DNA from 2 places in the Ralstonia sp. R-29 genome. Region 1 is predicted to be linked to the other one. Evidence: predicted binding sites of a transcription regulator. Region 1 holds the regulator's gene; the other holds the start of a gene.
The links. The regulator FNR, encoded in region 1, switches genes on or off when oxygen is low (the NO sensors DNR and NnrR bind a similar motif). The targets are predictions, from matches to a motif close to TTGATNNNNATCAA.

Region 1 (4,656 bases):
AGGGCTTTCCCAACCTGACCGACGGCGACTGGCTGTATGGCGGAGATCCGGACACGATCCTTACCACCATCACCAAGGGCCGCCATGGCGTGATGCCGTCGCTGGCAGCGGTGGTGGATGGCAATCAGGCCGTCAACGTTGCCCACTATGTGCGTTCGCTGTCGGGTCTGTCGTCTGACCCGATCAAGGCGTCGCGCGGTGAATCGACGTTCAAGTCAGTCTGCGCGGCCTGCCATATGGCCACCGGCAAGGGCAACCAGGCGTTGGGCGCGCCCAACCTGACCGACCGCGTGTGGCTGTACGGCAGTTCGGAAGCGACCATCGTCGAGACCATTCTCAAGGGCCGTGACAACACCATGCCGGCACACGAGAACCTGCTCTCGCCCGAGAAGATCCGAATGTTGGCGGCCTACGTTTGGGGGCTGTCGAATAGCAATCCGAGTCACACCCAATGAGCGACCAAGAACCAGCCTGGCGCCCCATGACAACCGCTGCCGCTACATCGACCTCGGCGGCGGGTGTTGAAGATGCACCGACCGAGCAGATGCTGTATGAGGTGCGGCGCAAGATTTATCCGCGCGCCGTGACGGGCGCATTCGCGCGCTGGCGGGTCTGGCTGGTGCTGGCCACTCAGCTCGTTTTCTACGGGTTGCCGTGGCTGCAGTGGAATGGGCGCCAGGCGGTGCTGTTCGACCTGGGCGCGCGTAAGTTCTACCTGTTTGGCCTTGTGCTGTGGCCGCAGGACGTGATCTACCTGACGCTGCTGCTCGTGCTGTCGGCGTTGGGTTTATTTTTGTTTACGGCAGTGGCGGGGCGACTCTTCTGCGGCTATGCCTGTCCGCAAACGGTCTACACGGAAATCTTCATGTGGATCGAGCGGCATATTGAAGGCGACCGCTTTGCCCGCATCCGCCTGGACGGTGAGCGCTGGAGCCTGCGCAAGCTGCGCCTGAAAGCAGCCAAGCACTCTGCCTGGGTGCTGATCGCACTGTGGACGGGCTTCTCGTTCGTCGGCTTCTTCACGCCCATCCGCGAGTTGGGCATGGAAGTGTGGACGTTCTCGCTCGGGCCGTGGCAAACCTTTTGGTTGCTGTTCTACGCCTTCGCTACGTGGGGCAACGCTGGCTTCATGCGCGAGCAGGTGTGCCGCTACATGTGCCCGTACGCACGCTTCCAAAGCGTGATGGTCGACCCCGACACCTACGTCGTCACCTACGATACGGAACGCGGCGAGCCGCGCGGCAGCCGTTCACGCAGTGCAGATTTTGAAGCGCAGGGCCTGGGCACGTGCGTGGATTGCAGCATCTGCGTGCAGGTCTGCCCGACCGGCATCGACATCCGCCAGGGGCTGCAGTACGAGTGCATCGGCTGCGGCGCCTGTATCGACGCGTGCGATCAGGTGATGGACAAGATGCGCTACCCGCACGGCCTGATCCGCTACACCTCAGAGCGTGCGATGCACGAGCGCCTGACGCCGAAGCAAGCCCGCCGGCACCTGCTGCGTCCGCGTGTGCTGATCTACACGACGATCATGCTGGTGCTCATCGCCGGTTTCGTAACGGCACTGGCCATGCGCAAGCCGCTCAAGGTGGATGTGATTCGCGATCGCGGTGCCCTCGCGCGCGAAGTGGATGGCGACAAGATCGAAAACGTCTACCGCCTGCAACTGATGAATGCGTCCGAGCGTCCCGTGCGCGTAACGGTTACGGCAGAAGGCCTGCCGGCGCTGCAAGTGCTCGGTGGCAGCGGTGAATCGACCACGCTTGAACTGGCGCCCGCAGCCAATCGGTTGCTGCCTGTGCTCGTGCGCCGTCCTGCCGATGACATACCGGCCGGCTCGCACAAGATCCGTTTCGTCATCCAGGCAGATAGCGATAGCGACAGCCTTGTGTTGCGCGAACCGTCCAGCTTCATCGTGCCGCGCTAACGCGGTCTTCAGCGACATCCCCAACAGGAGGCACAGATGCACGCAACGCAAACTTCCGCCCAAGCCCGACCGTGGTGGCGTGAGCCCTGGCCGTGGCTGCTGATGGCCGGCCCCTTCGTTGCCATGCTTGGCTGCGGCGTCACCATCTGGCTGGCTGTGTCCCATCCCGACCCGGTCATCCAGGACAACGTTGTGCGACGGGGCTTGGTGATCGAAAAGAGCGCCACCGCATCGCCCGCGCATGCAGTCGATTCGGCCCACGCGGAGGTCCGATGAAACGCCGCATCCTGATGTGGATCTTGTGGCCGGCGTTCTTGTGTGCCGCGCTGGCCGAGCTGGTCGTCTTTGCGGTGGTTGACCCCGCAGACCTGCGCTTTTTCGGCGAGCAGATCACCGTGTCGGCCGAGGCGGTCTACACGGTGTCGTTCTTTGTGTTCTGGCTGTTGTGCGGCTTGTCGAGCGCGCTCACGTTGTACGTGTCGCCGGGCATTGGCAAGCTTGAAGCGCATGAACATCCGCTCATCTGAGCGGATGCCGAAAGCAGATTCAGCTGGCCTGACCGCTCATCACTTGGCGCAGGCCGGCCATGTCGATCAGCTTGACGTGGCGCTGGCGGATCTGGATCAGGCCCGCCTCGGCAAAGCGCGAGAACAGGCGGCTCACGGTTTCCAGCTTCAGGCCCAGATAGCTGCCGAGTTCTTCACGGCTCATGCGCAGCACAAACTCGGTCGACGAGTACCCGCGCTGCGCCGAACGCTTGGACAGGTTCAGCAGAAACGCGGCCAGGCGTTCCTCGGCGCGCATCGAACCGAGCGTCAGCAGCATCTGGTGGTCCTGCGAAATCTCCTTGCTCATGATCCGCAGAAACTGATGCTGCAGCGACGGCAGCCGACGCGAAAGCTGCTGCAACTCGTCATAGCGCACCACGCAGACTTCGGTGTCTTCCAGCGCCGTGGCATCCGACACATGCCGCATATCGCCAATGCCATCCAAGCCGACAATCTCGCCCGGCAGGTGAAAACCGGTGATCTGGTGGCGGCCGTCTTCCAGCGTCAGATGTGTTTTGAGTGTGCCAAACCGAATGCCATACACGCCCTCGAGCGGATCGCCCAGCGCATACAGCGTTTGTCCTTTCTTGATGCGGATGCGCTCGGTAACCAACTCGTCCATTTTGCGCACGTCATCCGAATTCATGCCCACCGGCAGGCAGATTTGCCCGAGTACGCAGGTAGAGCAACGCGAGGCTTGGTCGGAGAGCGCGATTCGTGTGAGCACGGGTGGGGGCGAGTGAATTTCGAGGAAGTGAAATGAGAAATTCTTATGGTGCAACTGGGCCGTATTATAGCGACGACCTTGTCACTATCGGACGTTTCCGATGGCGTGAATCGCGGGAAATTCATTTGATTCCCGCGCGTAAAACCATAACTTTGGTCCATATCAAAAGAGCATCAAAAAGATGAGTGCGGCTGCGCTGTTGAGCGTTTTCCTGATCGCGCTGCTTGGGGGTGTGCATTGCTTGGCGATGTGCAGTGGCATTGCGCTTGCCGCGGAGCGCGGGGCAGCGCCGGTGCGCATGGTGTCGCGCCGCCGGTTGTGGTTTGAGCAGGTGGTCATGCACGCCGGGCGGCTGACCACGTATGCGTTGCTCGGGGCGGCCATGGGCGCGCTGGGGGCCACGGTCTGGCGTCAGCAGTGGCTGCCAATCCAGCGCGGACTGTTTGCGCTGGCCAGCGCGTTGTTGCTGGCATATGGGCTTTTGTTGCTCATGCGCACAACAGGAGATGCTTGGCGCGCACCGGCGGTGGAGCGGGTGCTTGGTCGCTTGACGGGCGGTTTGTCGGGCTTGGCCGCACGGTTAGGCGGTGGCTTGGGGGCGCAACCTCCGCTGGTTCGCCGCTACGTCATCGGGCTGGCCTGGGGGTTCGTGCCGTGCGGCATGGTGTATGGCGCGCTTGCCGTCGCGTTGTTGGCGGGCAACGCAGCCTCCGGCGCGGTGGTGATGCTGGCTTTTGGTGCGGGCACGCTACCGAACCTTCTGATGATGTCGGGGCTCGCCGGCTGGCTGCGCGGATTGTCCCGCCTGCGATGGGCGCGGGGCGCAGCGGGCGCCACCATTGCCGCATTCGGTATCTGGGGGTTGGTCTGCGCCGCCTGGCTGCCAGAGATGCTCAACGCACATGGCTTCTGTCTGGTGCTGTAGCCGTTTGAAGCGCCGGAGATGGTGATCCCGCCCGGGGCGGCAGTTCAAACATCTTCCCGGTTGCGGCGCCGCCAGAAATTGCCCTACAATCGACGACAATTCGACTCGCCCTCCGCGCAAATTAACAATCCCAAGCGCGGCACCAGGCGACGCCATCCAGCGGCAATGCCGCCCTGGACCGTCGATTCGGGCAGGTGGCCAGTCTCTTCGGCAGCCGCCCGGTGCAGTATCCGTCCCCATGGCGGCGGAAGAAATTGCCCTAGTGGTGCCAGACTGGCACCGGATCAACTCGCTCCTCCGGCCCTTTTTTTGCGGGCACAGCCACTGCGTTACGGTGCATGGCCCAATTGGATCAATTGGCCATCGCGCGCCGGGCCCGGGCGGGCAACAGCATTCTGAAATGCCGCGTGCGTCGCGGCGGAACGACAAACCTCAAGCGTGACGGCGACCTGCCGCGCGCGAGCAATGACGAACCGTTCAACCTAATGAATACCCAAGAGGCGAAAATCGTCCTCGAGACCGCGCTGAT
Region 2 (4,656 bases), 560 kb from region 1:
CACTGCGCTGCGTCAAACGGCAGGGGCGGCCGGCGCGCATACTGAATCATCGAATGGACGCGGCCACGCATGTGATGTCTTCGTTATTGTCGTTCTCGGTTGCGCTCGGGCTGGGCTTGGCGATCGGTCTGGAGCGCGAGCGCAGTCACCCCGATACGGCGGAACTGACCGCCGGCATGCGGACGTTTGCCATTGCTGGCTTGGCGGGCGCGATTGCCGCCAGCCTGCCGATTCCACTTGCCTTGCCGATGGTGCTGCTGGCGGTGACGGTGTTGGCTGCGCTGAGCTATCACCACTCCGCGCAGCAAGACCCAGGTGTGACGACCGAAGTGGCGCTGGTGGCCACCACCTTGCTGGGGGCCTACGCAGTGGTTGCCCCCGACATGGCCGCAGGCCTGGGCACCGTGTTGCTGGTGCTGTTGTATGCCAAGGCCGCCTTGCATCGGTTTGCCCGCACCGTCATCACCCAGCGTGAACTGGCTGACCTGCTGACGCTGGCCGTGGCCGCGCTGCTGGTGTGGCCCGCCATTCCCGATCGCCCCATGGGGCCGCTGCAGGTGTGGAACCCGCATACGCTTTGGCTGGTGGTGCTGCTCGTGATGGTGACGGGCAATGCGGGACACCTGGCGGCGCGGTGGCTGGGCAGCCACATCGGGTTGCCGCTGGCCGGGCTGTTCAGCGGGTTTGCCTCCAGCGTGGCGACCATCGCCACCATGGGCGGGCGGGCGCGGGCGCAGCAGGCGTCTGTGGAAGGTGCGGTTGCCGCTGCGTTGATGTCCAACGTTGCCACGCTGGTCCAGATGGCCTTGCTTGTCGCGGCGGTCAATGTTGCGTTGCTCAAGCTGATGGCGCTGCCATTGATGGCCGCCGGAGTGGGCGTTGGCGCGTGGGTTGCCTTCTGGATGCTGCGTGATCGCAGCGCGCCTCAGGCAGCGGAAGACAGCGCGACCTCGTCGATTGACTGGCGCATCGCCATCGGCTTTGGAGGGTGGACCGCTGCACTCTTGCTGGTGACGGCCTTGGCAAAGATGTGGTTTGGATCGGTGGCTGTGGCTGCCGTGACCCTGTTGGGTGCCCTGGCAGATGTGCATGCCGCCACGGCTTCCATTGCCGCGCAGACGATCAATGGCACTCTTGCGCCTCCGACGGCCAGCCTGCTGATCATGCTGGCCCTGACGGTCAATACGCTCGCCAAGCTGGTGGCGGCACTCGGCGGCGGCAAGGTCTTTGCGGGCCGTGTTGCCATCGGCCTGCTGACCATGGTGGCCCTGGGTTGGGCGGGTTTCTTGGTGGTGCGTTGATCAATCCCGGCCAATGCCCAGCACCCAATAGAGCGGGCAGATGCGAATCACGCCCGTCACCAGTGGCACCAGGCCTAGCCAGCCCACCCACACCGGCACCTTGCCGAACGCAGCCAGCAGAATCATGGCGATGCCGATCAGGATGCGGACAACGCGATCGGGGGTTCCAACATTGGGCAGCATGATGTGCTCCTCGTGGTGAGAAAGAAGACGCGCTAGACCGTCAGATGTGACGGTGTGCTTGAAGCCGGTTCCGCGCAGCGGTCGCGGCCCAGGATGCCGGCGAGCAGTGTCCATTCGCTGCCCATCGCGCGGATGGCGTCGTCCAGCGTGAGCATGCCGATCAGCCGTTGCTGCGCGTCGATCACCGCCAGCCGATGCAAGCCGTGGCCCATCATCGTGCGCAGCGCCTCGCTGATGACAGCATGGCCCTGGATGGTCAGCACGCCACGCGTCATGGCCTGGGCCACCGTGGCGCGGGAGCAATCGTCGTGGTCGGCGATCCCGTGGACCACCATGTCGCGGTCGGTGACGATGCCCGCTACGCGCGTGCCGGTTGCCGTTTGCTCGGTCACGAACAGCGCACGCAGACCCTGGTCCCGCATCATCCGGGCGGCTGTCTGCAGCGTCGTCGACGCCGAAACGTGGACGATGCGGCGCGAGCAAATCTCGTCAACCCTCATGCTGGACTCCGTTGCACATTCATTTTCACTATAAGGACGGGGCGCTATCGGGTGTTGATCCCGCACAAGGTGTGAGGCCCCTGCGACGCGGCTTCTCCTGGGTGGGCGTCGCGGCAAATAGGCGGATGAGTCTAGCGGGCGTCGCATCTTGCCCATTGAGGCAGATCAAGCGATCGCCACGCACCAGCGCTGGGCCAAACGCTGATGTAAATCAAGGGGCCACCGCGCAGTTGATCCAACATGGAAGCAGACAAACCGAGGCCCGCATGCCGAACCCTGCGTGCAGCCCGTTTGATACGGAGGCTCACCATGTACGACAGGATCCTGGTAGCGCTGGATGGCAGCGAAACCGCCGATCGCGCCCTCGACCAAGCCATCGAGCTCGCACGCAAGCTGGATGCAGAACTGGTCATCGCTCACGTCATTGACAACAGCTACCTCAAGTACGACGTCGGCTATATCGACGTGCGCGGCTTTACCGAAGCGCTCATCGACCAAGGCAAGCAGATTGTGGGCACCGGCCGCGCAAAAGCCGAGAAGGCTGGGGTGCGCGTCAAGACGATGGTGGTGGATGACCCCATCGGCACGTTCGACATGGGCTACGCCATTGAACAGGCGGCCCACGATGTGGATGCCAAGGCCATCGTGCTCGGCACCCACGGCCGGCGTGGCTTCCGGCGGATGCTGCTGGGCAGCGTGGCCGAAGCCGTGGTGCGGCAGAGCCGGTTGCCGGTGCTGCTGGTGCGTGCCACCGAGGCGCAAGCCGAGCACGAGGGAACCCAGCCGCTCTCCAACGTCGTGATTGCCTAAACGTTAAGGAGCCGACATGACCTATGCCAGCGTGATGGTGCATCTGGATGCCAGCGAAGCCGCCGTGCACCGCCTGCACCTTGCCATGCAGTACGCCCGCGCACACCACGCCCGGTTGATCGGCGTGTATGCCAGCTTCATGCCGAGCCCCAGTTGGTTCTACATGATGGAAGGCGCGGCGCGATACCTGGAGGAAGACCGCCACCGCCGCGACCGCGTGCGGGACGTCGTGCACGCAAACTTTCGTGACGCCACGGCAGCACTGGGCGAACAGGCCGAGTGGCGCGCGGTCGAGGGCGACCCGCTCGCCCTGGTGCTGCGCGAGGCGCGCGAGGCGGATCTGCTGATCGTCGGCCAGCGCAACCCGGATGACCAGACTGGCTTTGTTGCAGCCGATTTTGTAGAAACGCTGATTCTCGAATCCGGGCGGCCCGTGCTGGTGGTGCCTTACGCCGGGCGGTTTACCGAGGTCGCCCAGCGGCTACTGGTGGCATGGAGCGGCGGGCGTGAATCGGCGCGCGCGCTGCACGATGCGCTGCCGTTGATGCCGGGTGCCAGCGTGCGCGTGTTGCAGATGCTGGGCGAACGCCCGCCGCACTGGGCCGAAGACACCACGGTCGGCCAGGTGGCCCGCGCGCTCAAAGTGCACGGCATTGATGCGACCGTCGAAGAGGTGCGCTGTGTGGAGTCGGATGTGGCGATCGGTGAGATGCTGCTCTCGCGCGCCGCCGACAGCAACGCCGATCTGATCGTGATGGGCGCCTACGGCCACAGCCGCCTGCGCGAGCTGGTGCTGGGCGGGGTCACGCGCACCTTGCTGGCCACGATGACGGTGCCGGTGCTGCTGTCCCACTGAGCGCGCGCGTGAATCGAAGGAGCGCACCATGAAAGGCGACATCGTACTCAAGCACGATGTGGAGGAAGAACTGGAATGGGATCCGGCCGTACAGGACGACCGCTTTGCCGTGCGCGTCAAGGACGGTGTGGTCACGCTGACCGGCAGCGTCGACACGTTTGCCGACAAGGCCGCTGCTGAGGACGCCGCCCGGCGTGTGGCGGGCGTGACGGCGTTGGTCGTGCACGTGGATGTACGCGTGCCGCCCGACATGCGCCGCCCCGACGAGGAGATTGCCCAGGCCATCTGCGCCGCGCTGCACTGGAACACCTCTGTGCCCGAAGGTGCCGTGGCGGTGACGGTCGACGACGGCGCGGTGACCTTGCGCGGTGAGGTCGACCAGGATTTTCAGCGTCGTGCTGCTCTGGACACCGTGCGCCGAGTGCGCGGCGTTCGGGCCGTCGCCAACGCGCTCACCTTGCGTGGCGCGGTGGGCCCTACGGATCTGACCGCCCGCATCACGAAGGCGCTGGAGCGTCAGGCCATATTGGATGCAGCGCGGGTGCATGTGTCGGTGGTGGACGGTACGGTCACGCTGACCGGCGCGCTGCGCAATCTCAACGAGTGCCGTGCCGCGCGCGAGGCTGCGTGGGATGCGCCCGGCGTGCGGGCCGTCATCGACCATCTGTGGGTGAAGGCCTGACCGCGTCAATCCTGTGCCCCGAATTTCGCGCCCGAGTTGCTTGCCTGGGAGTTCATCATGAGCAGAACATTGATCGTCTATTACTCGCGCACCGGCACCGCTCGCCTGGTGGCCGAACTGATGGCTGCGCAGAGCGGCTGGCAACTGACCGAGGTGACGGACGCCCGCCCGCGTGCCGGTTTTCTTGGCGACGTGCGATGCGTGATCGAAACCGTGTTCGGCAAGCGCGCGCCGTATCGCTATGAAGGGCCCGACCTCGGCTCGTTCGAACAAATCGTGGTGCTGGCGCCGATCTGGATGGGCCATCTTGCCGCGCCCATGCGC

Region 2: a site for FNR is predicted at 2,186-2,199, ahead of ACN9M1_RS06265 (universal stress protein). Genes of this name have one in related genera too.

The regions. Positions count from the first base shown of each region.
Region 1 is NZ_CP184377.1:1,896,262-1,900,917, reverse strand. Features, by position in the region: gene ccoP (cytochrome-c oxidase, cbb3-type subunit III) at 1-455, shown strand, start outside; gene ccoG (cytochrome c oxidase accessory protein CcoG) at 452-1,927, shown strand; gene ACN9M1_RS08890 (FixH family protein) at 1,964-2,203, shown strand; gene ACN9M1_RS08885 (hypothetical protein) at 2,200-2,454, shown strand; gene fnr (fumarate/nitrate reduction transcriptional regulator Fnr) at 2,474-3,202, opposite strand; gene ACN9M1_RS08875 (sulfite exporter TauE/SafE family protein) at 3,384-4,127, shown strand; gene scpB (SMC-Scp complex subunit ScpB) at 4,613-4,656, shown strand, end outside.
Region 2 is NZ_CP184377.1:1,333,381-1,338,036, forward strand. Features, by position in the region: gene ACN9M1_RS06250 (MgtC/SapB family protein) at 75-1,301, shown strand; gene ACN9M1_RS06255 (YgaP family membrane protein) at 1,302-1,484, opposite strand; gene ACN9M1_RS06260 (CBS domain-containing protein) at 1,517-1,984, opposite strand; gene ACN9M1_RS06265 (universal stress protein) at 2,294-2,794, shown strand; gene ACN9M1_RS06270 (universal stress protein) at 2,811-3,650, shown strand; gene ACN9M1_RS06275 (BON domain-containing protein) at 3,679-4,332, shown strand; gene ACN9M1_RS06280 (flavodoxin family protein) at 4,390-4,656, shown strand, end outside.